One region of the Arthrobacter sp. TmtSoilC51 genome, then DNA from elsewhere that is predicted to be linked to it. Evidence: predicted binding sites of a transcription regulator. Region 1 holds the regulator's gene; the other holds the start of a gene.
What was found. Region 1 encodes LexA, which represses DNA repair genes until DNA is damaged. Its sites were predicted from a motif close to TCGAACANNTGTTCGA; they were not measured.
Positions count from the first base shown of each region.

Region 2: ACZ5G6_RS22760 (shikimate dehydrogenase) is a predicted target of LexA. The motif match lies at 8,571-8,586, and genes of this name have one in related genera.

Region 1 covers NZ_AP035877.1:1,817,447-1,828,504, forward strand. The annotation lists gene dapF (diaminopimelate epimerase) at 1-93, shown strand, start outside; gene ACZ5G6_RS08305 (class I SAM-dependent methyltransferase) at 74-688, opposite strand; gene hflX (GTPase HflX) at 1,186-2,748, shown strand; gene ACZ5G6_RS08315 (ATP-dependent DNA helicase) at 2,741-4,798, shown strand; gene lexA (transcriptional repressor LexA) at 4,808-5,551, opposite strand; gene ACZ5G6_RS08325 (LysM peptidoglycan-binding domain-containing protein) at 5,909-6,268, shown strand; gene ACZ5G6_RS08330 (histidinol-phosphate transaminase) at 6,347-7,465, shown strand; gene hisB (imidazoleglycerol-phosphate dehydratase HisB) at 7,512-8,138, shown strand; gene hisH (imidazole glycerol phosphate synthase subunit HisH) at 8,135-8,896, shown strand; gene ACZ5G6_RS08345 (CG2302 family histidine operon protein) at 8,897-9,055, shown strand; gene priA (bifunctional 1-(5-phosphoribosyl)-5-((5-phosphoribosylamino)methylideneamino)imidazole-4-carboxamide isomerase/phosphoribosylanthranilate isomerase PriA) at 9,091-9,834, shown strand; gene ACZ5G6_RS08355 (SseB family protein) at 9,834-10,754, shown strand; gene ACZ5G6_RS08360 (MFS transporter) at 10,808-11,058, shown strand, end outside.
Region 2 covers NZ_AP035877.1:4,963,145-4,974,202, forward strand. The annotation lists gene ACZ5G6_RS22720 (3-oxoacid CoA-transferase subunit A) at 1-233, opposite strand, end outside; gene ACZ5G6_RS22725 (thiolase family protein) at 239-1,459, opposite strand; gene pcaC (4-carboxymuconolactone decarboxylase) at 1,537-1,971, opposite strand; gene ACZ5G6_RS22735 (alpha/beta fold hydrolase) at 1,968-2,771, opposite strand; gene ACZ5G6_RS22740 (lyase family protein) at 2,764-4,179, opposite strand; gene pcaG (protocatechuate 3,4-dioxygenase subunit alpha) at 4,176-4,778, opposite strand; gene pcaH (protocatechuate 3,4-dioxygenase subunit beta) at 4,783-5,652, opposite strand; gene ACZ5G6_RS22755 (bifunctional sugar phosphate isomerase/epimerase/4-hydroxyphenylpyruvate dioxygenase family protein) at 5,688-7,559, opposite strand; gene ACZ5G6_RS22760 (shikimate dehydrogenase) at 7,559-8,476, opposite strand; gene ACZ5G6_RS22765 (IclR family transcriptional regulator) at 8,678-9,448, opposite strand; gene ACZ5G6_RS22770 (MFS transporter) at 9,651-10,973, shown strand; gene ACZ5G6_RS22775 (FG-GAP repeat domain-containing protein) at 11,049-11,058, opposite strand, start outside.

The sequences.
Region 1 (11,058 bases):
GTGGATGTGAAGTTCTTCCCCGGTGAGGATGGCCGCGAACACGTTGAGCTCAGCGGACCGGCAGTCATTGTGGCTACTGGGACGCTTTCCTGACCCGAAGGATCCTGAAGGACTTTGAAGTGCTTTCGCGGGAGACCGTGAAGGACTTGTCCAATTCGTTGGCCAGCCAGCGTTGAAGGGAGTCCGAGCCCAGGTTCTTCTGGACCACCATCCATGCGTTGCCGCCCGGTGCCAGCCGGGGCAGCCACGTCAGGAGAAGCGAATGTAGTTCGTCCTTGCCGATGCGGATGGGCGGGTTGGACCAGATGGTGTCGAATTCGACGCCGGGGTCTACTTCATGCGGGTGGCTGGCAGTCACATTGTCCAAGCCCAGGGCAGCCGCGTTCTCGTTGGTCAGGGCGATGCAGCGCTCGTTGACATCCACGGCGTAGACCTTTGCCAGGGGTGCCATGAGCCCCATGGTGAGGGCAATAGGGCCCCAACCACACCCAATATCCAGCAGGTTGCCACGGGGCGAAGGCGGTGGAACCTCGGCCAAAAGTACCTTGGTACCCTTGTCCACACCGTCGGGGCTGAAGATGCCCGATGACGTCTGCACGTGACGGGTAGCTCCCGCGAGCTCCACAGTGAGGGGCTTGCGGGTGAACGGTCCGGCCGGTTGGGCGCTGAAATAGTGTGCAGACTCCATAATTTGCCAGATTAGTTGGCTATCGGCGGCTTGGGAAACTGCCACCAGTCGGAGTGGTTTGACACCGGGTGCTAACGTTGGGGGCATGTTCTTGATCTTTGAGTAATCAGCCCGAGCCGATGCAACACATCGGCCAGGCACCCGCCCGCGATGCAGGCCCCGCTTGGCACATCAGCCCAGCGCATGGCCATTCCGCCAGGCAGGTTCCGTCCGGCACAATCTGCATCTCCCGTTATTGGTGTTGCGGATGCTCAGAAGAACATGTCCCACCCCAACTGTCTCGAAGACAGTGGGCTCCAGCCATCTGTCTTTCGGTTGATGGCTTCTGGTGTGGCAATGGATTCTCCAGCAGGACAGGACCTCCCGCGGACCCACACGCTCGATCCCAGCACCACAGGAGGCCCTCTATGGCCGAAGCTCGTCAGCCCACCGCGAATACCGTCCCATTGGACACCAAACAGCACTATTCTGGATATGCCGAACAGTCTAAGGAGACCATGACCACCCAGAAGCACTCCGGATCCGATTCCGACGCCCAGGACATGAGTCCTGAACAAATCCAGGCCGTCATTGACCGGATTCTTTCCAAGGATGTACCCGCAGTGGCATCCGATGACAATGATGCCAAAGGTGTTTTCGGCAGGGCGCAAGCGATCTCCACGCTTGACCACGAACACAGCATTTACGACGGCGACCAGGAAGACCTGGCCGAGCGCCGTGCCCTCCGCCGTACCGCGGGCCTTTCCACTGAACTCGAAGATGTCACCGAAGTTGAATACAGGCAACTGCGCCTGGAGCGCGTTGTCCTGGCCGGCCTTTGGACAGAAGGCACTTTGGCTGACGCCGAGAATTCGCTTCGGGAACTGGCGGCCTTGGCAGAGACTGCCGGATCCGAGGTCCTTGACGGGCTGGTTCAGCGCCGCACCAAGCCGGACCCGGGAACGTTCCTCGGCTCGGGTAAGGCCCAGGAACTCAAAGACATCGTGTCCGCCACTGGCGCCGATACTGTGGTGGTTGACACCGAGCTTTCCCCGTCCCAGAGGCGCGGACTTGAGGACATTGTCAAGGTCAAGGTGGTGGACAGGACCACGCTGATCCTGGATATCTTCGCGCAGCATGCAAAGAGCCGTGAAGGTAAGGCGCAGGTTGAACTCGCGCAACTCGAGTATCTGCTCCCGAGGCTCCGTGGCTGGGGTGACTCCATGTCCCGCCAGGCCGGTGGCCAGGTGGGTGGCGCCGGAGCCGGCATGGGTTCCCGTGGTCCCGGTGAAACAAAGATCGAACTTGATCGCCGCAGGATCCGTACACGCATGGCCAAGTTGCGTCGGGAGATCGCCGCGATGAAGCCGGCCCGCGAGACCAAACGGGCCAACCGCCGTCGTAATGCCGTACCTTCAGTTGCAATCGCTGGCTATACCAACGCCGGAAAGTCTTCGCTCCTGAACCGACTGACGGATGCCGGGGTGCTGGTGGAAAACGCGCTGTTCGCCACCCTGGACCCCACGGTCAGGAAGGCGCAGACACCGGATGGCATCGGCTACACCCTTGCTGACACCGTCGGATTCGTCCGCTCGTTGCCTACGCAGCTGGTGGAAGCCTTCCGCTCCACGTTGGAAGAGGTTGCAGACGCAGACCTGATCCTGCACGTCGTGGACGCCTCCCACCCGGACCCGGAGGGGCAGATCGCAGCAGTACGTGCCGTCTTCACCGAGGTGGACGCCCGCAAGGTTCCAGAAATCATCGTCCTGAACAAGGTGGACGTCGCGGATCCTTTTGTGGTGGAACGCCTGAAGCAGAAAGAGCCGCGGCACGCAGTGGTCTCCACCCGCACAGGCCAAGGCATCCCGGAACTCCTGGAAGAGATCAGCCGGTCCATTCCCAGGCCGGGCGTCCGCCTCGAGGTGCTCATCCCGTACGACCGCGGTGACATGATCAACAAGCTGCACAACTCCGATTCGGAAATCCTGAGCCTCGAGCACGAGGAAAGCGGAACCCGTGTGGTGGCCATGGTCCGTGAAGGATTGGCCGCCGAGCTGGAGTCATTCGTCAGCCATGGTTGAGAAGGTGGCGGCGGACGTCGTCGAGTCGGTGGGGGAGAAGTTCACCCTCGAACTGTTGGACAAAGCTGTTGCTGGAATGGGCGGTCAAAGCCGTGCAGGCCAGCACGAGATGGCAAAACAGGTCACCAGGGCAATCGAGTCCGGTGAACATTTGCTCGTCCAGGCGGGAACGGGGACAGGTAAGTCCTTGGCTTACCTGATTCCGTTGATCGCGCATTCCATGGACAGCGACAAACCGACACTCGTGTCCACCGCTACGTTGGCCCTGCAGACTCAAATTGTGGGCCGGGACCTGCCCCGGCTGTTGGAAACCATAAGCCCGGCCCTTGAACGGCCCGTGAACGTAGCTCTCGTCAAGGGTCGGGCAAATTATGTCTGCCTGCAAAAGCTCGAAGGGGGCTTCCCCAGCGAGGAGCCGTCGGAAGGCCAACTGTTTTCCCTTGGCGAGGACACCAGCGTGCCGCATTTCGCAGCGGCCGTTGGGGGCCCGTCGTCGCAATTGGGCAAGGAAGTAGTACGGCTCCGCGAGTGGGCCGAAACGACCCCCACAGGGGACCGGGATGAACTAATGCCTGGCGTCACGGATCGTGCCTGGCGGCAGGTGTCTGTGACGTCAATGGAGTGCTTGGGAGCACAGAAGTGCCCACTTGCCGAGGAGTGCTTCAGCGAGCTGGCGCGCGCCAGGGCCGCCGAAGCCGACGTCGTAGTCACCAACCACGCCATGCTGGCCGTGAGCGCGTTTGAAGGACTCGCAGTCTTGCCTGAATATGACGTCGTGGTGGTTGACGAAGCCCACGAGCTTCAGGACCGGGTCACGGGGGCCGTTTCGGGCCAGTTGTCCGTGGCGATGGTCCATGCGGCCGCCTCGAGCGCCCGCAAACACACGGCCATCACCGTTGACGCCCTGAATGCTGCTGCGGACCGGCTGGATATGGCTATTGCCGGAGTCCCCAACGGTTTGCTGCCCAATGGGCTCAACGACGAACAACTTGACTGCCTGGACCAACTGCGGGATGCCACCCGCGCCGCGTTGTCGGATTCGAAGACTGACTCTTCAAACGCGGTCGACGGCGGTCGGCAGCTTGCGCGCTCCCGGCTCATGCTCATTCTGGAACTGTGCGAGAGGATGCTCGCCGCCAAGGAGAACCGTGAAGTGGTGTGGTTCTCCAGAAACAGCACCTTCGATCCCCAGCAGGGTTACTCCCAGCCGGATGAGACATCGCCGGCACTGATCAACATCGCCCCACTCAGCGTGGCGGGGAGGCTGCGGGAAGGCCTATTTGCAGGGCACACAGTGGTGCTGACTTCCGCGACGCTGGCAATTGGATCGGCGTTTGAGCCTGCAGCGGGCGGCCTCGGACTGATCGGGGACGGGGCGCCGAGCTGGACCGGCTTGGACGTCGGATCACCCTTTGACTATCCCAAGCAGGGCGTCCTCTACGTGGCCAAACACCTGCCTAAGCCCGGCCGCGGTACGTCGGCCGAGGCCCTCGATGAGCTCGAAGACCTCATCCGTGCATCCGGCGGGGGAGCCTTGTGCCTGTTTTCCTCACGGCGGGCGGCCGAGGAAGCCGCAGACGCCATGCGCCCGCGGCTGGATGTGGACATCCTCTGCCAGGGCGAATCCACCATGGCAGCGTTGGTAAAGCAATTTGCCGATGAACCGGACACCTGCCTCTTCGGCACGATGTCCCTGTGGCAAGGCGTTGACGTCCCTGGTGGTTCATGCCGCCTTGTGGTGATCGACCGCATTCCGTTCCCGAGGCCCGACGATCCGCTGATGACTGCACGCTCGCGGGCCGTTGCGCAGTCCGGGGGCAACGGGTTCATGGCGGTGTCGGCTACCCACGCGGCAATTCGCCTTGCGCAAGGCGCAGGGCGCCTTATTCGCTCTACCGCCGACAAAGGTGTGGTGGCGGTGCTGGACTCACGGCTTTCCACCGAACGGTACGGAGGGTTCCTGCGCGCCGCATTGCCACCGTTTTGGGCGACGACGGATCGCAACGTGGTGCGCGGCGTTCTGGAACGCCTGGGCACAAAGAAAACGTAGGCGAACGCCTTAGAGGGAACGCAGGACAGAGACGACCTTGCCCATAATGGTGGCTTGGTCTCCCAGAATCGGTTCGTACTGCGTGTTCTGGGGCAGCAGCCATGTGTGTCCGTCGCGCTGGCGGAAGGTTTTCACTGTGGCTTCGTCGTCCAGGAGGGCGGCGACGATGTCGCCGTTGATGGCGTCGTTCTGTCGCCGGACAACTACCCAGTCACCATCACAAATGGCGGCATCGATCATTGAGTCGCCAGCGACCTTCAACATGAACAGTTCGCCGTGGCCCACCAACTGCCGGGGCAAGGGCAGGACGTCCTCAATGGTCTGGTCGGCGAGGATTGGCCCGCCGGCTGCAATCCTTCCCACCAAGGGCACCATTGCGGTGTCGCTGGCACTGGCCAATTCCGTCACAGCGAGTCCACCTGCGCTGCGCAGTGTGGTGGCCGCTTCCACGCCGGGAATCGTCCCGCCATCAAGCGTCAATGGCATGAGGACTTCCATGGCGCGGGGGCGCTTGGGATCCCTCCGTAAGTACCCGAGCTTTTCCAACTGCGAGAGCTGGTGCGTGACGCTGGACAGGCTTGCGAGACCAACGGTGTCCCCGATTTCGCGCATACTCGGCGGATACCCGTTGTCATTGACGGACCGCTGAATGGTTTCCAGTATTTTCTTCTGCCGGACAGTCAGGCTTTTGGGACTCTTTTGAGGCTGCTGGCTCCGCAGGGGTACCCCGCCGCCGGTGGCTTTCGCTGCCATGTTCGCCAATGCCCTTCCGTTCCGCCCGGTCACGATCCGAAGTGTGCCCGGGGATGGTCGGGTCTGAAAAATGTCAGACCCTCCTGTTCCACTGAAACAGTGCCTGTTTCTTCACTCAAACCTAGGCCAGGCACAGGCGTTTATCAAACATTCGTTCTAGCGAGTCTCGACACCGTTCGTTGATAAGTGCTAAAAATGTCATAGCAAGTTTCGAATATGTGTTCTATAAACGCGGACCATCGGCTGGATGTTCGAAGAAAGTGTTCGAACATCCGGACGTTGATCCAAGCGAACACAAGGAATTGGCAGCCGGCAACGGGCATCCGATGCAGGCAATCGCTCAGAAGGGCTCAGCTCATGTCCGCAATCTCAACGTTCCACGAATTCCGCAACACCCCGGCGCCTACGCGTCTCCGGCTTACCCGGCGCGGCAGGATCGTCTTCTTCGGCATCCCTGCCATGCTGCTCCTTGCCGCACTGCTGAGCCTGGCCGGCTTCATCAACTCTCCCGCCAAAGCCTCGGATACGCGGGCCCAGTTGCAGCCGCCCGTTGCTGTCACGGTTACTGTCCAGCCCGGGCAGTCCCTGTGGGGCATTGCTGGTGCGGCCGCTCCTGAGCGCGACCCCCGCGATGTCATCGCGGAAATCATCCAGTTGAACGACCTCCGCGGAGGACGCATCCAGCCGGGCCAGCAGCTTTTCGTTCCCGCCAACTAAACGGTCGGCCGGGTGCGCAAAAAGCGCCTCCGGCGTCACAGTTACTCCGCAGTCGCACTGGCACCTTAAACTGTCTTGGTGAGTGACCAGCTTGAGCGACTTGACCGACTTCCCCTCCGGACCAATCTGCGTGGACTGAGCCCGTATGGCGCACCGCAGCTTGACGTCCCGATTTTGCTCAACGTCAACGAGAACACCCATGGCGTGCCGGCAGATGTGCAAGCGGCGATCACCGAGGCCGTTGCTGCCGCGGCTACTGGCCTGAACCGGTATCCTGACCGCGAATTCACGGAACTCCGTGAATCCCTGGCGGATTACCTCGGACACGGGCTTTCCGCGGACAACATCTGGGCCGCGAACGGCTCCAACGAGGTCCTGCAACAGATTTTGCAGGCCTTTGGTGGCCCCGGGCGCAAGGCATTGGGTTTCCCTCCCACGTATTCCATGTACCCGTTGCTTGCCAGTGGCACCGACACCGAGTATGTCCGCGGCGTTCGTGCTGATGACTATGGGCTGGACGCAGCTTCTGCTGCTGCCCAGGTGAAGGAGACTGGCGCAAATATCGTCTTCCTGTGCTCTCCGAACAACCCCACTGGCACCGGACTGGGTTTGGACGTGGTCGAAGCCGTGTACGAGGCGGGCGAGGCGAGCCAAGCTATCGTCATCGTGGACGAGGCCTACCACGAGTTCGCGCACGACAACACACCAAGCGCACTGACGCTGCTTGCCGGACGGGAGCGCTTGATCGTTTCACGCACCATGAGCAAAGCCTTTGCCCTGGCTGGTGCCCGCCTGGGTTACATGGCCGCCGCACCTGAGGTTGCGGATGCCATTAGGCTCGTCCGGCTGCCGTACCACCTTTCAGCAGTCACGCAAGCCACCGCTTTGGCAGCCCTCAACCACCGCGAAGCGCTCATGGCTGACGTCGAGGACATCAAGGTCCAACGCGATCGCATTGTGACCGAACTCCTTCGAATGGGACTCAAGCCCTCGGCCTCGGACTCCAATTATGTGTTCTTTGGCGGTCTGGAGAACCCGCACGCCATTTGGCAGGGGTTGCTGGAGGCGGGTGTCCTGATCCGCGACGTCGGAATTCCCGGACACTTGCGGGTGACTGCCGGAACGGAGAAGGAAACAACGGTCTTCCTTGAGGCCTTGGAAACCCTCCTGGGCAGCCCGGCGTCCCAGCCCAACTAAACTTGTCAATAGACCCACCCCACCCTTCGTGTATAAGGACGTCCCAATGAGCGAAACCGGCGCCACGCCGTCCGCTGCCCGCACTGCTCGCATGGAGCGCACCACCAGCGAATCCTCCGTCCTGGTGGAAATCAACCTCGATGGCACCGGTGTCTCGGATATCAGCACCACGGTTCCCTTCTATGACCACATGCTGACGGCGTTGTGCAAGCACTCCCTGATTGACATGACCGTCAAAGCCACCGGGGACACCCACATTGATGCGCATCACACGGTGGAGGATGTCGCCATTACTTTTGGTGAGGTCTTGCGCACAGCCTTGGGCAACAAAGCCGGCATCCGCCGCTTCGGCGAAGCAACGGTTCCCTTGGACGAGGCCCTGGCGCATGCCGTCGTGGACGTTTCCGGACGCCCGTACCTGGTGCACGGAGGGGAACCTGCGGGACAGGAGTACCACCTGATCGGGGGGCACTTCACGGGCTCGCTGACACGCCACGTGTTTGAGGCAATCACGTTGCACGCAGGTATCTGCCTGCACATGAATGTCCTTGCTGGCCGCGATCCGCACCACATTGTCGAAGCCCAGTTCAAGGCCTTTGCGCGCGCTCTTCGCTCAGCAGTTGAGTCGGATCCTCGCGTCGAGGGCATTCCGTCAACCAAGGGGGCGCTGTGAGTGGACAAATTCTGAAGAACGGCGCCGTTACCCACGCTTCGGCCGCCGTCAAGCCGGAGTCGCCCGAGGGTAAGCCCACCGTTACCGTGCTGGACTACGGTTCGGGAAACGTTCGTTCCGCCGTTCGCGCCCTTGAACGTGCCGGTGCCCAGGTGGTCCTCAGCGCCAAGCCTGAAGACGTGCTGAACGCTGACGGGCTGCTGGTCCCGGGCGTGGGTGCTTTTGAGACGGTGATGAAAGAACTCAAATCTGTGGATGCCATCCGCATGATTGGCCGCCGCGTCGCCGGTGGACGGCCCGTCCTGGCAATCTGCGTGGGCCTGCAGGTCCTCTTCGAAGCCGGCGTCGAGCACGGTACCGAGTCCGAGGGCATGGCCGAATGGCCGGGCAAAGTTGAACTCCTTCCGGCCCCCGTGGTTCCCCACATGGGATGGAACACGGTGGATGTGCCCCAAGGATCCAAGCTTTTCGCTGGCGTCGAGCAGGAACGCTTCTACTTCGTGCACTCCTATGGCGTGCAGGAGTGGAACTTCGATGTCGTCCAGCCCCGGATGGCCCCACCGTTGGTGACCTGGTCCGAGCACGGTGCACGCTTTATCGCTGCCGTTGAAAACGGCCCCCTATGTGCAACCCAGTTTCATCCCGAGAAATCCGGCGATGCCGGGGCGCGGCTCCTTCGTAACTGGGTGGACGGACTCCGGAAACCCGGATCCAAGGCGGCACAGGCTCCGGCATCGGACGACAGTAGCGCAGCCTAAATGTGGTCGGTAGTGCTTATGGGCCTCGCCGGTGTGCTGGTGGGCGGAGGCATTTCCTTCCATCAACAGAAGAAGCCCTTGTGGGTTTCCGTTTCTTTCTATGTGCTGGCGGGGATGTCCCTGTTGGCCGCCTATCTCCTGACGCTTCCAGGCAACTGAACGCCGCGCGTCCCCAATCAACTCCTAGGACCCACATGACCACCTCCGCCCAGTCCGTTCTGGAACTCCTCCCTGCCGTTGACATCGTTGATGGCCAGGCAGTCCGCCTGCTGCAAGGTGAGGCTGGCTCGGAAACCAGCTATGGAACGCCCCTTGAAGCTGCCTTGAACTGGCAGAACGCCGGTGCCGAGTGGGTGCACATGGTGGACCTCGACGCCGCCTTTGGCCGCGGCAACAACGCAGACCTCATCAGCGAGGTCGTGTCCCAGCTCAATGTCAAGGTGGAGTTGTCCGGCGGTTTGCGGGATGACGAGTCGCTGGAACGCGCCCTGGCGCTGGGGGTTGCCCGGGTGAACCTGGGCACAGCGGCACTGGAAGACCCGGAATGGACCCGCCGTGCGATCGACCGCTTCGGTGACAAAATCGCCGTCGGGCTTGATGTTCGCGGAACCACCTTGGCTGGACGTGGCTGGACGAAGGAAGGCGGGGACCTCTGGGAGGTCCTTGCCCGTCTGGAGGATGCCGGCTGTGCACGCTACGTTGTCACCGATGTCACCAAGGATGGAACGCTGCAGGGACCGAACGTGGACCTGCTGCGCCAGATGGTTGAGAAGACGGGCAAGCCGGTTGTTGCCTCGGGCGGTATCTCCAGCCTGGAGGACCTTCGGGTGCTGCGTGAACTCGTTCCGCTGGGCGTTGAAGGCGCGATTGTGGGCAAGGCGCTTTATGCCGGTGCCTTCACTCTGCCCGAAGCCCTGGACGTTGCTGGCCGTCGCTGATGCCTCAGCCCGAAACGCACAACGGCGACAGCCCGGACAAGGGTAACGCTGTCCGGCGTGAACTGCCGGGGCACATCGCCGCCGCCCTGGCCGGCGCCGGGGGAGCCACCGACTCTGCAGGGCAGCCTTGGGCCGGCCGCAGCCTGAGCGGTGACGACGCCAAGATCCACAACTTCGAGGACGACGACGGCACTGCCGATGCCGGTTACCTCGCCGCCATTGCGGCACTCGTGGAGGGAACCGGTGGTGAAGCCGACGTTGTGGCCTCGCTCGCTACGGCCAGGGTCTTCGTCCCCGTAGTGGCCCAGCTCGCAGAGGAGGCCGAAGGCGTTGATGGGCTGCACTTGGACAAGCAGGCCGATATGGCATTGGTCACACTTAAGGCGCCTGATGGCCGGAAGGCAATGCCCGTGTTCACCACGGCTGCTGCTCTTGAAGCATGGCATTCGGAGGCGCGGCCAGTAGCTGTTTATGCGGCGAGGGCGGCCCTTTCAGCCGTTTCTGAAGGCGCACAATTGTTGGTCCTGGACCCCGGTTCAGCGTTCACGTTCGTGGTTCGCCGCCCCGCGATGTGGGCGCTGGCCCAGCAGCGGGACTGGACGCCGTCATACCTTGATGATCAACTGGAGTTTGCTCTCGCTTCACAGGCCCAGGCCTTTCCGGCGGTGCGCCGGTTGGAAACGCAGCCCGGTGGCGGTGTCGCCTCCCTGACTGCGGACGGTCGCACGGTTCCCGGCGGAGGTGCCGGCCCGGAACTGCGGATAGTGCTCTTCCTTGAGGACGGACTGGACGCAGCTGCCGTTCAATCGCTGGTGGCTGGCTTGAATGAGGCGTGGGCGCAGGTGGAATCGTTTGCCGAGGGCGTCGACTCCATCGAAGTAAAACTGCACCGCGCGGCACAGGAGCCTGGGCGGCACTAACGGCAGTACCCGTCCACCGGGGACCGCCCCGGGGGAACAAGAGGATTTAGCCAGTGAACTTCGCTCTCTACAAAGAGATGCTGTCCATCCGCCCTGTCCGGCGGCTCCTGCTCGTGGGAATGGTTGCCCGCATTCCTCATTCGGCGGCTGGCGTGCTTCTGACTTTGCACATCGTCCTGACGCTGGGGGAGGGCTATGCTGCCGCGGGTGCTGCTGCCGCCGTCATGACAATTGGCATTGCCTTGGGGGCACCCTGGCGTGGTCGGCGGGTGGACATGGTAGGACTGCGGAAGGCCCTGATCCC
Region 2 (11,058 bases), 2.0 Mb from region 1:
GGGAACGAACAAATCATTTTGCGGACCCGGCCTTCCTTGATCAACAACGCCAGGCCCTGATCGCCTTGGCCTGCGTTGTTGTTCACCACGGTCAGGTCCTTCGCGCCGCAATCCATCAGCGCATCGATCAGTTCGAACGGCTGGCCGGCGTTGCCGAAGCCGCCGATCATCACCGTGGAACCGTCCTTGATGCCGGCGACAGCTTCGCCAACAGTGTCAATGAAATTCAGCATGACCCTTAGACTCCTTCTGAAACACCAGCAGAAACGTTTTCCAGCACAACGGCCAGGCCCTGCCCAACACCGATGCAGATCGCCGCAACGCCCCAGCGCTGGCCCGAGGCCTGCAATGACCTCGCCAGGGTGCCGAGGATGCGCGTACCGGAGGCACCGAGCGGGTGGCCCATGGCGATCGCGCCACCGTGACGGTTCACGATTGCGGGGTCAATCCCCCACGCGTCAACGCACGCCAGCGACTGCGCGGCGAACGCTTCATTAAGTTCGACGGCGCCAACCTGGTCCCAGCCGATGCCGGCCTTCGCGAGGGCCTTGTTGGCGGCCTCCACCGGAGCGAAGCCGAAGAACTGGGGATCGTTGCCATGAGCACCCCGACCTGCGATGCGGGCCAACGGCTCCATACCGAGGATCGACGAAGCAGCCTCCGAACCAATCCACGCCGCTGAAGCACCATCGGACAAAGGCGACGCGTTCCCGGCGGTGACCGTACCGCCGTCGGGCCCGTCAGCTTCAGGACGGAACACTGTCTTCAACCCTGCAAGCTTCTCGGCGGAGGAACCGGCACGGATGCCTTCATCCCGTACCAGATCCGTCCCCGGCACCGCAGAAACCAGAGAATCGTAGAAGCCTTCGTTCCACGCGGCGTCGGCCAGGTTGTGCGAGTCCGCAGCGAACTGGTCCTGGCGCTCACGCGTGATGCCGTACTTCTCACGCAGCCGTTCCGTGGCCTCGCCCAGGGAGATGGTCCAGTCCTTGTTCATGGCCGGGTTCACCAGCCGCCAACCCAGAGTGGTGGACGCGAGGGTCATGTCACCGGCCGGGTAGGGCTTGGAAGTCTTGGGAAGCACCCACGGCGCACGGGACATGGACTCGGCGCCGCCTACCAGGATCAGATCTGCGTCACCGGCATTGATCTGCCGCGAAGCGATAATGGCCGCGTCCAGGGACGAGCCGCACAGCCGGTTGACCGTGGTGCCCGGGATGGAGACGGGCAGGCCAGCGAGCAGGGTAGCCATCCGGGCGACGTTGCGGTTTTCCTCACCGGCACCGTTGGCGTTGCCGAACACCACCTCGTCGATCCGCTCAACATCCAATTCCGGGGCCCTGCGAACAGATTCGCGGACCACGTGCGCTGCGAGATCATCGGGACGGACTGCGGCAAGTCCGGAGCCGAACTTGCCAAAGGGCGTGCGCACGGCGTCGTACACAAAAGCCTGGTTCATGGAGTTTCTCTTTTCTACTGCCCAACTAGGTCGCAATAGTGCGCGTTTTGGACCTTCTAAACGCGCTTAAATGCGACCTAGTTGGGTTCGTTGGCGTCGATATCGGCGAATACTTGTTGGGCCGTCTTGAAGGCCGAGTTGGCCGACGGCACACTGCAATAAATGGCGGTCTGCAGCAGGATTTCCTTGATTTCGTCCCTGCTCAGTCCGTTGTTGAGGGCAGCCCTGACATGCATGGCGAGCTCCTCCCAGTGACCGTGAGCCACCAGTGCCGTGAGGGTGACGGCCGAGCGCATTTGCCGGCTCAGGCCGGGCCGCGTCCAGATGCCACCCCAGGCGATCCTGGTGATCATGTCCTGGTAGTCCTCGGTAAAGGAATCCTTGTTGGCGTTCGCCCGGTCCACGTGTGCGTCACCCAGCACTTCGCGGCGGACCACCATGCCGGCGTCGTAGATGTCCTGCGCGGTCGCATCGGGCTGCACGGCACCGTTGTGTTCAGAAACAGAGCTCATCGTCCGTTCTCCTTCATGAAAGTCCGCATCAAGTCAGCCACAACGGCCGGTGCTTCTGCGGGAGCCAAATGAGCGACACCGTCGAGCGTTTCAACAACAGCAAATCCGCCGCCCGCGGTGATACCGGAAACAACCGCCTCAGCGAACGACGGCGGCGCAACGGAATCCTCGACGCCGGCGATCGCCTGCGTGGGGACGGTGATACTGCCGAGCTGCTCGCGGACGTCGAACGCGGCGAGGGCTTCACAGCAGAACGAGTAACTGAAGCGGTCGGAGTCGCGGAGGGCGTGCAGGAGGCGGCTGCTGACCTCGGGTTGGCGATCCATGAATCCGGCAGCGAACCAACGCTGCGCGGAACCCTGGATCATCACCGGCGTGCCCTGCGCGCGCACGGTTTCGGCCCGCTCCAGCCAGCCTTCGGGAGTGCCGATCTTGGCGCCGGTGCACTGGACGGACAGGCTGCGGAGGCGGTCGCCGTGCTTGATGCCAAGTTGCAGCCCGGTGGCGCCGCCCAGCGAGACGCCCGCGTAGTGAAAGTTCGCGCCCGGGCTCACGGAATCAACAAGATCGACGACGGCGTCAGCCAGTTCCGCCATATCGAAACCTTCCGTGGCGGCTGGCGAGATGCCGTGGCCGGGGAGGTCCCATGCGACGACGTCGTACTCGTCGCCCAGGAGGGCAGCGGTTTCGGTCCAGAGCACGGTGGAGGTGCCCAGCGACGGGCCGACAACCAAGAGCGGCTTCGCTCCCAGTTCGCGCTGCGGGGAGAGCAGCACGGCCTTGACAGTTGGCTTAGCCACGAGTGGCTCCTTTCGATGGTCCAGTGAAGTCCGGGTAGGCGGCGAGGATCCGGCGGCTGATTTCGGCGGCTTCGCCGAGGTAGCTTGCGGGATCCATGAGTGCTTCGAGTTCGGCGTCGGAGAGCTTGTCCGCGGGGACCGTTTCGCGAAGCAGCTTGGTGTAGATACGGGACTGCTCGGCGGCCGGCGCCTTCAGCGTTTCGTCGACGACTGCCTGCAGCTTCTGCTTTCCATCGGTACCCAGGAGAGGTGCGACGGCGGCCACCACACCTTCGCTAAGCAGCAGCGGTCCCGAGATTTCCAGGTTGTGGCGCATGGCCTCGGGGAAAACGCGGAGGCCTTCCGTGAGCTCCCTAAGCTGTGAAGCTGCGCCCAAAGCAAGGGCCAAGAGCTGGCGGAGGGCTGGCCATTCGCTGTGCCAGGCACCGTCCGGGCGCTCGTCGTTGAAGGTTGCCGCGGCGAGGTGCAGCTGCGACGCGAGGCCGGGGGCCTGCAACGCGGCGCTGCGGACGAGCACGGAGAGCACAGGGTTCTGTTTCTGCGGCATAGCGGAAGACACGCCACGTCCGGCAGCCAGCGGTTCGCCGAGTTCGCCCACTTCGGGCCGGCTTAGGAAGAGCAGGTCCGCGGCGATCTTGCCGAAGGAATCGATGAGGGCCGCAAGCCCATCACCGAGGGCCGTAACGGCGAGGCGGTTGGTGTGCCACGGAGCTGCCACTGAAGCCAGCCCGAGCTTCGAAGCCAGGGAATCGGCAAGAGTGAACGGTGTTGAGTCCGAACCCAAAGTCAGCTTGGTGGCCGAAGCCAGCGTTCCACCTGCACCCCCGAACTGGACCGGCAACTCAAGAGATTCGAGGCGTGAAGCCGCAGCAGCAACCCCCTGGAACCACTGTGCAGCCTTGAGCCCGAACGTATACGGAAGCGCATGCTGCGTCAGGCTCCTGCCAACGCACAGCGTGTCCGCATGCTGTTCCGCCAAGGTGGCGAGCGCCGTCGTCGTGCCGTTGACGTCAACCAGCAACGCTGAAACGGTGCGGCTGGCGAGGAGCATGAGTGCGGTGTCAAGAACGTCCTGGCTGGTCAGCGAGGTGTGGACGGCCTTGCCGGCGCCACCGGAGGCGTCCAACTCCCGGACGCGCCCGCGCAAGTCACCCAGCAGGGGAATCACCGGGTTGCCTCCGCCTTGGGCGCGCTCGGCGATCGAGGCGGCATCATAGGAGCCGGCGTTGGCGGCTTCGGCCACGACGGCGGCGGAACCGGCAGGGACGAGTCCCGCCTCCTCGAGGACAACCGCCCAGGCGGCTTCGACGTCGAGGATTGCCGCGATCACGGCGCGGTCGCCCGTCAGCGCCGCCACAGCGGGCGACGCCGAGACGGGGCTAAGGAGGCCGAAGTCGCCGTTGGTCATTCTGAGGTACCCGCGTTGCCCGTTGCCAGATCAAGTGAACCGTCCTGCTGGAAGTCCAGGAACACGGTCTCGTCGCCGCCCTGCAATCGGATGTCCCAAGTGAGCCCGCCGTCGGGGTCGCGGCGCGCGATCAGCGTCTTGCGGCGCTCCGGGTCCAGGGAGCTCAGCAGCGGGTCATTGGCCAGTGCTTCCTCGTTTTCCGGCAGGTAGACGCGGGTGAAGAGACGGTTCATGAGGCCGCGTGCGAAGACGGCTACGGAGATGAACGCCGCAGCACCGGGCTTGGTGGGGCCGGGGTTAACCGTGGTGAAGGTGTAGACGCCGGAGTTGCCGACCGAGCCGCGGCCCCATCCGGTGAACGTGTAGCCGTCACGGACCAGGGAGCCGGTGCGCTGGACGATGTTGCCTTCGGAGTCCGGCTGCCAGATTTCAAGGATGGCGTCCGGGATGGTGTGGCCTGCGCCGTCGTAAACGGTTCCCTGCAGGCGGATGCTGCCGGGGCTGCCCGGAGCCAGCAATTCGTTGTCCTTGTTAAAGGGAAGGGCGTAGCCGTAGAAGGGGCCTACTGTCTGGCCCGGTGTGGGTGTCAGCTTGCTCATGTGCCTACTCCTCGTCCCCGGCATCGCCGAATGCTTCGTTTTCCGTCCACGTCCGCTTGGAACCGGTCAGGATGATGTCCCACTTGTAGCCAAGCGCCCACTCGGGGCTGGTGAGCTCATGGTCGTACTGTGCCACGAGGCGGTCGCGGGCATCCTGGTCCACGATCGACTGGTAGATGGGATCCAGCGGGAAGAGCTGATCGCCCGGGAAGTACATCTGGGTGACGATGCGCTGCGTGAACTCCGAGCCGAACATGGAGAAGTGGATGTGGGCCGGGCGCCAGGCGTTCAGGTGGTTCTTCCACGGGTAAGCGCCAGGCTTGATGGTGGTGAAGCTGTAGGAGCCGTCCGGACCGGTGATGCAACGGCCGACGCCGGTGAAGTTGGGGTCCAGCGGGGCGGGGTGCTGGTCGCGCTTGTGGATGTAGCGGCCGGCTGCGTTGGCCTGCCAGATCTCCACGAGCTGGCCGGCAACCGGGCGTCCGTCGCCGTCCAGGACGCGGCCCGCGACGATGATGCGCTCACCCTGCGGCTCGCCGTTGTGCTGGATGGTCAGGTCCGATTCCAGTGCGTGCACATCCTGGTGGCCGAACGCGGGCGAGTAGAGCTCGATTGTCTCCGGGTCCGCGTGGTGCAGGCTCTTGGTGGGGTGGCGAAGGATGCTGCTGCGGTACGGCGCATAGTCCAAGCGCGGCATGGTCTCGGGACCCTTGCCGTTCTTGAGGGCCTCGGCATAGCTGTCTGCGATGGCCTTAATCTCAGCACTGAGATCCGCCTGCGTTTCCACTTTCTTGGAATCATGCGCGGCATGTGGCTCAGCGGGAGGCACGAGCTCTTCGGATTCGAGCTGTTGTGCGGTCTGGTCTTGCGGCACAGCGCGCTCCTTTCATTGGATGGGTTCTTACGGGTTCAGTTGCGGTGGAGCGAGTCGTATTGGACGGCGTGGCGAACCGGTGCATTCGGTGCTCCGTAGCCGTCGTAGTTGCCGCGGCGTTCCACCATTTCGAAGAACACGCTGCCAACCGTGGCGGTGTAGAAGTGGAGGAATTCGCCCTTGGCGTCACGGTCGTATAGGAGGTTGAGCTCCTTGAGGGTTGCCAGGAAGCCGGGTTCGAGGTCGAATCGGGCGTCCAGGTCCTCGTAGTAGTTGGCCGGGATCTCCAGGAATTCGAGGCCGCGATCGCGTGCGGACCGGGCCGTTGCCACGAGGTCGTCCACGGCGAAAGCGATGTGTTCCTGGTAGGTCTTGCGTGCAGTCTGCGCCTGCTGGGCGGGGGCGAGATTAAGGACCAGCCTGACCGCGCCGTTGCTGGTCTCCATGACCTGCGAGCGCACCAGGCCGCTGGGGCTTGGGACCTCGGCGAAGGGCTGCGGTTCCAGGGCCAGGGCGCTGGTGTAGAAGAGGACGGCTTCGTCGAAGTGCTGCCATGGCTGGGCGAGGTTCACGTGGTCAATCACAGCGTTCTGCGCGCTGGAAACGTGCTCGAGCCCCTCACCAAACTCGTGCGTCCAGGCGGCTGTGCCATCCGGGCTGCCCTGGCAGAGGAAGATTTCGGTGGAGTCCGGCGCGGAGATGCCTTGGAAGACTTCCTCATCGGCCTGGACCTTGCGGGCAACCACCGGGGCCTTGAGCTGCTGGGCGCGAGCGGAGGCAATCACTGGAGAGTCGACGTCGAACCCCAAAGCGGCGATAGCCGGTTCCGAGTGCGACGCCGCTTGCTCGTTGATGATTACGCGGGCATGGCCCATGGTCCACAGCTGGACATCCTTGGTGCGGTGCCGGCCCTCGAATTCGAAGCCAAGCTGGCCCAGGAGCTTCTCGAGCTGGGCGGTGTCGTCGGCCTTAACCTCGGCAAAGTTGAAGCCGGCGGGCTCGTTCACCTTGGGCAGCGTGGCCAGTTCCATGGGATAACGACGGCGGGAGGCGGCTGCTGCTTCGGTTCCAGCTTCCGCGGAGGTGCTCGCCAGCCACTTAGCGCTCTGCTCCTCCAGCCAGATCAGGGAACGCATGGCATCGATGGCCGTGCGCTCAACGTCTGACTGGCGGAAGACGTCGTTGAAGACTTCGAGCGAAACCGGGCCCGTGTAGCCAGCCCGGACCACGTGGCCCATGAACTTGGCGAGCTCGAACTGGCCCTCACCCGGGAACACACGGTAGTGCCGGCTCCAGGACAGCACGTCCATGGATAGCTTGGGGGCGTCGGCAACCTGGACGAAGAAGATCTTCTCAGCGTTGATGTCCTCGATCGGCGCCGTGTCCCAGTCGCGGGAAAGGATGTGGAACGAGTCCAGGCAGGTTCCGAGGTTGGGGTGGTCCACCATCTCGACCAGGCGATGCGCGTGCTCGTAGTCGTTGACGTACTTTCCCCAGGCCAAGGCTTCGTAGGCGACCTTGACTCCATGGTCCCCGGCCAGCTCGGCGAGTTCCGCCAGCTGGGAGGCGCGGAGTTCGTCGTCGTCGATCGTTGCAGTGGCGACGTTCGAGCAGACAAGGATGGTGTCCATGCCCAGGCGGGACATGAGCTTGAACTTGGCCTCAGCCCGCCTCAGGTTGGCCTTCAGCAGGTCCGGAGTGACGCCGTCGAAATCCCGGAACGGCTGGTAGAGATCCAGGCCCAAACCCAGATCAGCGGCCATTTTCCGCACGTCCTCGGGGCTCAAGGGCGAGGTGACGAGGTCCTGCTCGAAGATCTCAATGCCGTCGAAGCCCGCGATGGCGCAGGCCTGCATCTTCTCTTTCAGCGTGCCGGACAGGCAGACCGTGGCGATTCCGGTGCGCATCAGTGGGCCGCCTTTGCCAGAGCCGGCAATTCGGTAGCGGCGAGCGCATCCTCGACGGCGATCAGCTCCAGGAAGTGGGCCCGCATGCGGTCGCGATCGGCGTCGTGGCCTGTGAAGAGCCGGAAGGCGTCGGCGGCCTGACCGACCGCCATGCGTCCGCCGTCGAGAACCTTGCAGCCCTTGGCGCGCGCTTCGCGGATCAACTGCGTCTCGATGGGGCGGTAGACGATGTCCGCAACCCAGTGCCGCGGTTCCAGGAGGTCGATGTCCAGCGGCAGCCCGGGGTGGGCGGCCATGCCGATAGGGGTGCAGTGAACCAAGCCATCGGCGAGGGGCATGATCTGCGGGAGTTCGCCCGTGCTCCGCGGCGTGACCGTGGCGGCCGGGAAGAGTTCGCCAAGTTCGGCGGCGCGCTCTGCGGCCCGGGCCGGGTCCATGTCCACCAGGTCAAGCGTGCTGACGCCGGCGGTGAGCAGGGCGTATGCGACGGCTGAACCGGCGCCGCCCGCGCCCAACTGGACCACGCGGTCCAGCTTTGCCTCCGGCAGCCCGTTGGTGAGTGCCGCGCCGAAGCCGGAGAAATCGGTGTTGTGGCCGATGAACCGGCCGTCCTGAATGAGGACTGTGTTGACGGCACCCAGGCGACGGGCGTCGTCGGAAATTTCGTCAAGGTGCTCAAGGACCAGCTGCTTGCACGGGTGCGTGATGTTCAGTCCGTTGAAGCCCATGCGTTGGGCTGCGACCAGGAGATCCCCGACGGCGGTGGCCGGCAACGCGAGTTCCAGCAGGTCGATGGGGCGGTACAGCAAGCGAAGGCCCTGCACATCGGCTTCGCGTTCGTGCATGGGCGGAGTCAGCGACGGCATGACGCCTTCGCCAATCAGGCCCACCAGAACGGACTCGGCTCGGTTGCTCATCCTAAAGCTCCTTTGACTTCAGCACCGCGGCCTTTGGCGCTTTCTGGGGCGTCGCCGGCCGGGTGATATTCAGATTACTACAAGTGTTCATATTCCGCACGCTTGTTCTTATCGCGAACATTTGCGGGGAGCTAACCCAACTAGGGGACAGATAACGTCCCAATGAGGGCTCATACCGACAGGTGCTGTCCCCCAGTTGGGTCAGCGCTGGGGCAGTCGGGCCGCGAGTTCAGCCGCGGCTTCCTGAAGTGTTGGCACGTGCGCGATGAGTTCCTCCATGGTGAGTCGGAACACCGGCACTGCCGTTGCGATCGAGGCGAAGGCGTGACCCTGCGAGTTGAGCACCGGCACGGCTACCGCACGCATGCCGATCTCGTTTTCTTCGTCCATCACGGCGTAACCCTGACGGCGAACCTGCTCAATCTCCTCGCGGAACTTGTCGCGATCGGTGATGGAGTGTTCCGTGAGCGGGTCCAACGGCAGTTCTTCGAGGAGCCGTTTCCGCTCGACCTCTTCTTCGAAAGCCACAATGGCCTTGCCCACAGATGTCGTGTGCAGGGCTCCCAGGTGGCCGGGATCGCTGGTAACGCGGAAGGTCTTGGGGCCGTCCACCTTGTTCACCGTCAAATGATGATTGCCGTCCCGCACTGAGAGGATAGTGGCCTCATGGGTCCGCTCCGTAACCCGCTGGAGGACCGGCAAGGCAGTGGCAGCAAAGCCGTGGTGGTTGGAAACGCGCTGCCCCAGCTGGAACACGCGCAGGCCCAGGTGGTACCTGCGGCCATCCGGCTCGTAGTCGACAAAGCCGTCCCGCGTCAGCGAGCCCAGGAGCCGATACGTCGTACTGAATGGCAGGCCGGCGCTCCGGGCCAGGTCGGCAGCACTGGCACCCTTCGGTTCATTGCCGAGCAGCACCAGAAGGCTCAAGGCCTTTCCGACCATGTCTGTTTTTGTGTCCTCTTTCACACTCACAGTGAAATGCTCTCATATCGTGAGAGCTATTTCTAGATGGTGGCGAGTTCTCTTGACAAGTGACCCCACTCACAGTCATTATTGCTGTATTGCACAAGTAGCTCTCACCATGTGGTTACTTTGGGGATGGTCAGGCCGCACCTCGCTCTGGTCTTCCCGTAGAAGCTAGATCCGCGACATCGTCGTCACAGAAGGAACACCCATGAGCCACACAATGCCGTCAGCGACGCCAGGCACAGTCACCCCCGCAGGAACTCCCAAGAAAGCAGCCCTCGCCAGCTTCCTCGGAAGCGCAGTGGAGTACTACGACTTCTTCATCTTCGGCTCCGCCGCCGCCTTGATCTTCCCCCACGTGTTCTTCCCGGACGCGGACACCAATGCAGCCATCATGTCCTTCGCAACCTTCGGCTTCGCCTACGTTGCCCGCCCAGTAGGCGCCGTCATCCTCGGGCACTTCGGCGACAGGATCGGCCGGCAAAAGGTACTCATGTTCACACTAGTCCTGATGGGGGCCGCGACCTTCGTGATCGGCTGCCTCCCGGACTTCAAGACCATTGGCTGGTGGGCTCCGGTCCTGCTGGTGCTTGCCCGTCTCGCCCAAGGTCTTTCGGCCGCCGGCGAGCAGGCCGGCGCCTCGTCGATGACGCTGGAGCACGCTCCGGACAACCGCCGCTCGTTCTTCACGTCGTGGACGCTGACCGGCACCCAGGGCGGCCAGATCCTGGCGGCGCTTGTCTTCATTCCAGTTCTCGCGCTCCCTGACGAGATCAAGTACGGCATCGGCTGGCGCATCCCGTTCTGGCTCAGCGCAGTAGTGGTGGTCGTGGCCTACTTCATCCGCCGTACCCTGCATGAGCCGCCGGCATTTGCAGAGGCCAAGAAGAACAACCAAATCGCCAAACTGCCCATTGCCGACCTCTTGAAGCTTCACTGGCGCGACGTCCTCCGCGTGGTGTGCTGTGCATTCATCGCCGCAGTGAGCACGGTATTCGGAACCTTGGCCATCAAGTACGCCCAGGACGTTGCCCACGTCAGCGGCACCATCACCTTGTGGCTCGTTGTGGTTGCCAACATCGTTGCCCTCGGTACCCAGCCGCTCTTCGGCATGCTCGCCGACAAGATCGGCCGGAAGCCCGTCTTCATCTACGGTGCTGTGGCCAGCGCCATCATGACTCCGGTGTTCCTGCTGACCCTCGAATCCGGCAATGTACCGCTGATGTTCCTGGTCTCCGTAGTGTTCTTCTCCTTCGGGTACGCTGCGGCCAACGCCGTGTGGCCGTCCTTCTACGGTGAAATGTTCAGCACCAAGGTCCGCTTCTCCGGCCTGGCCATCGGTACGCAGCTCGGCTTCCTCATGGCAGGCTTTGCTCCGACCATCGTCACCGCCCTCGGTGGCACCAAGCCTGGCGGCTGGGTCCAGATCTCCATCTTCACGGCAGTCATCTGTGCGATCGCAGCGGTATCAGCCCTTACGGCCCGCGAATCCGCCAAGGTTCCCACCGCGAAGCTCGGACTGCACAAGTAAGTCGCCGCAGCTGCCAGCCCAGGCAATGGAAAGCCCGGAATGTCCTCTGACATTCCGGGCTTTCCGCTGAAGTACCTACCGCGGG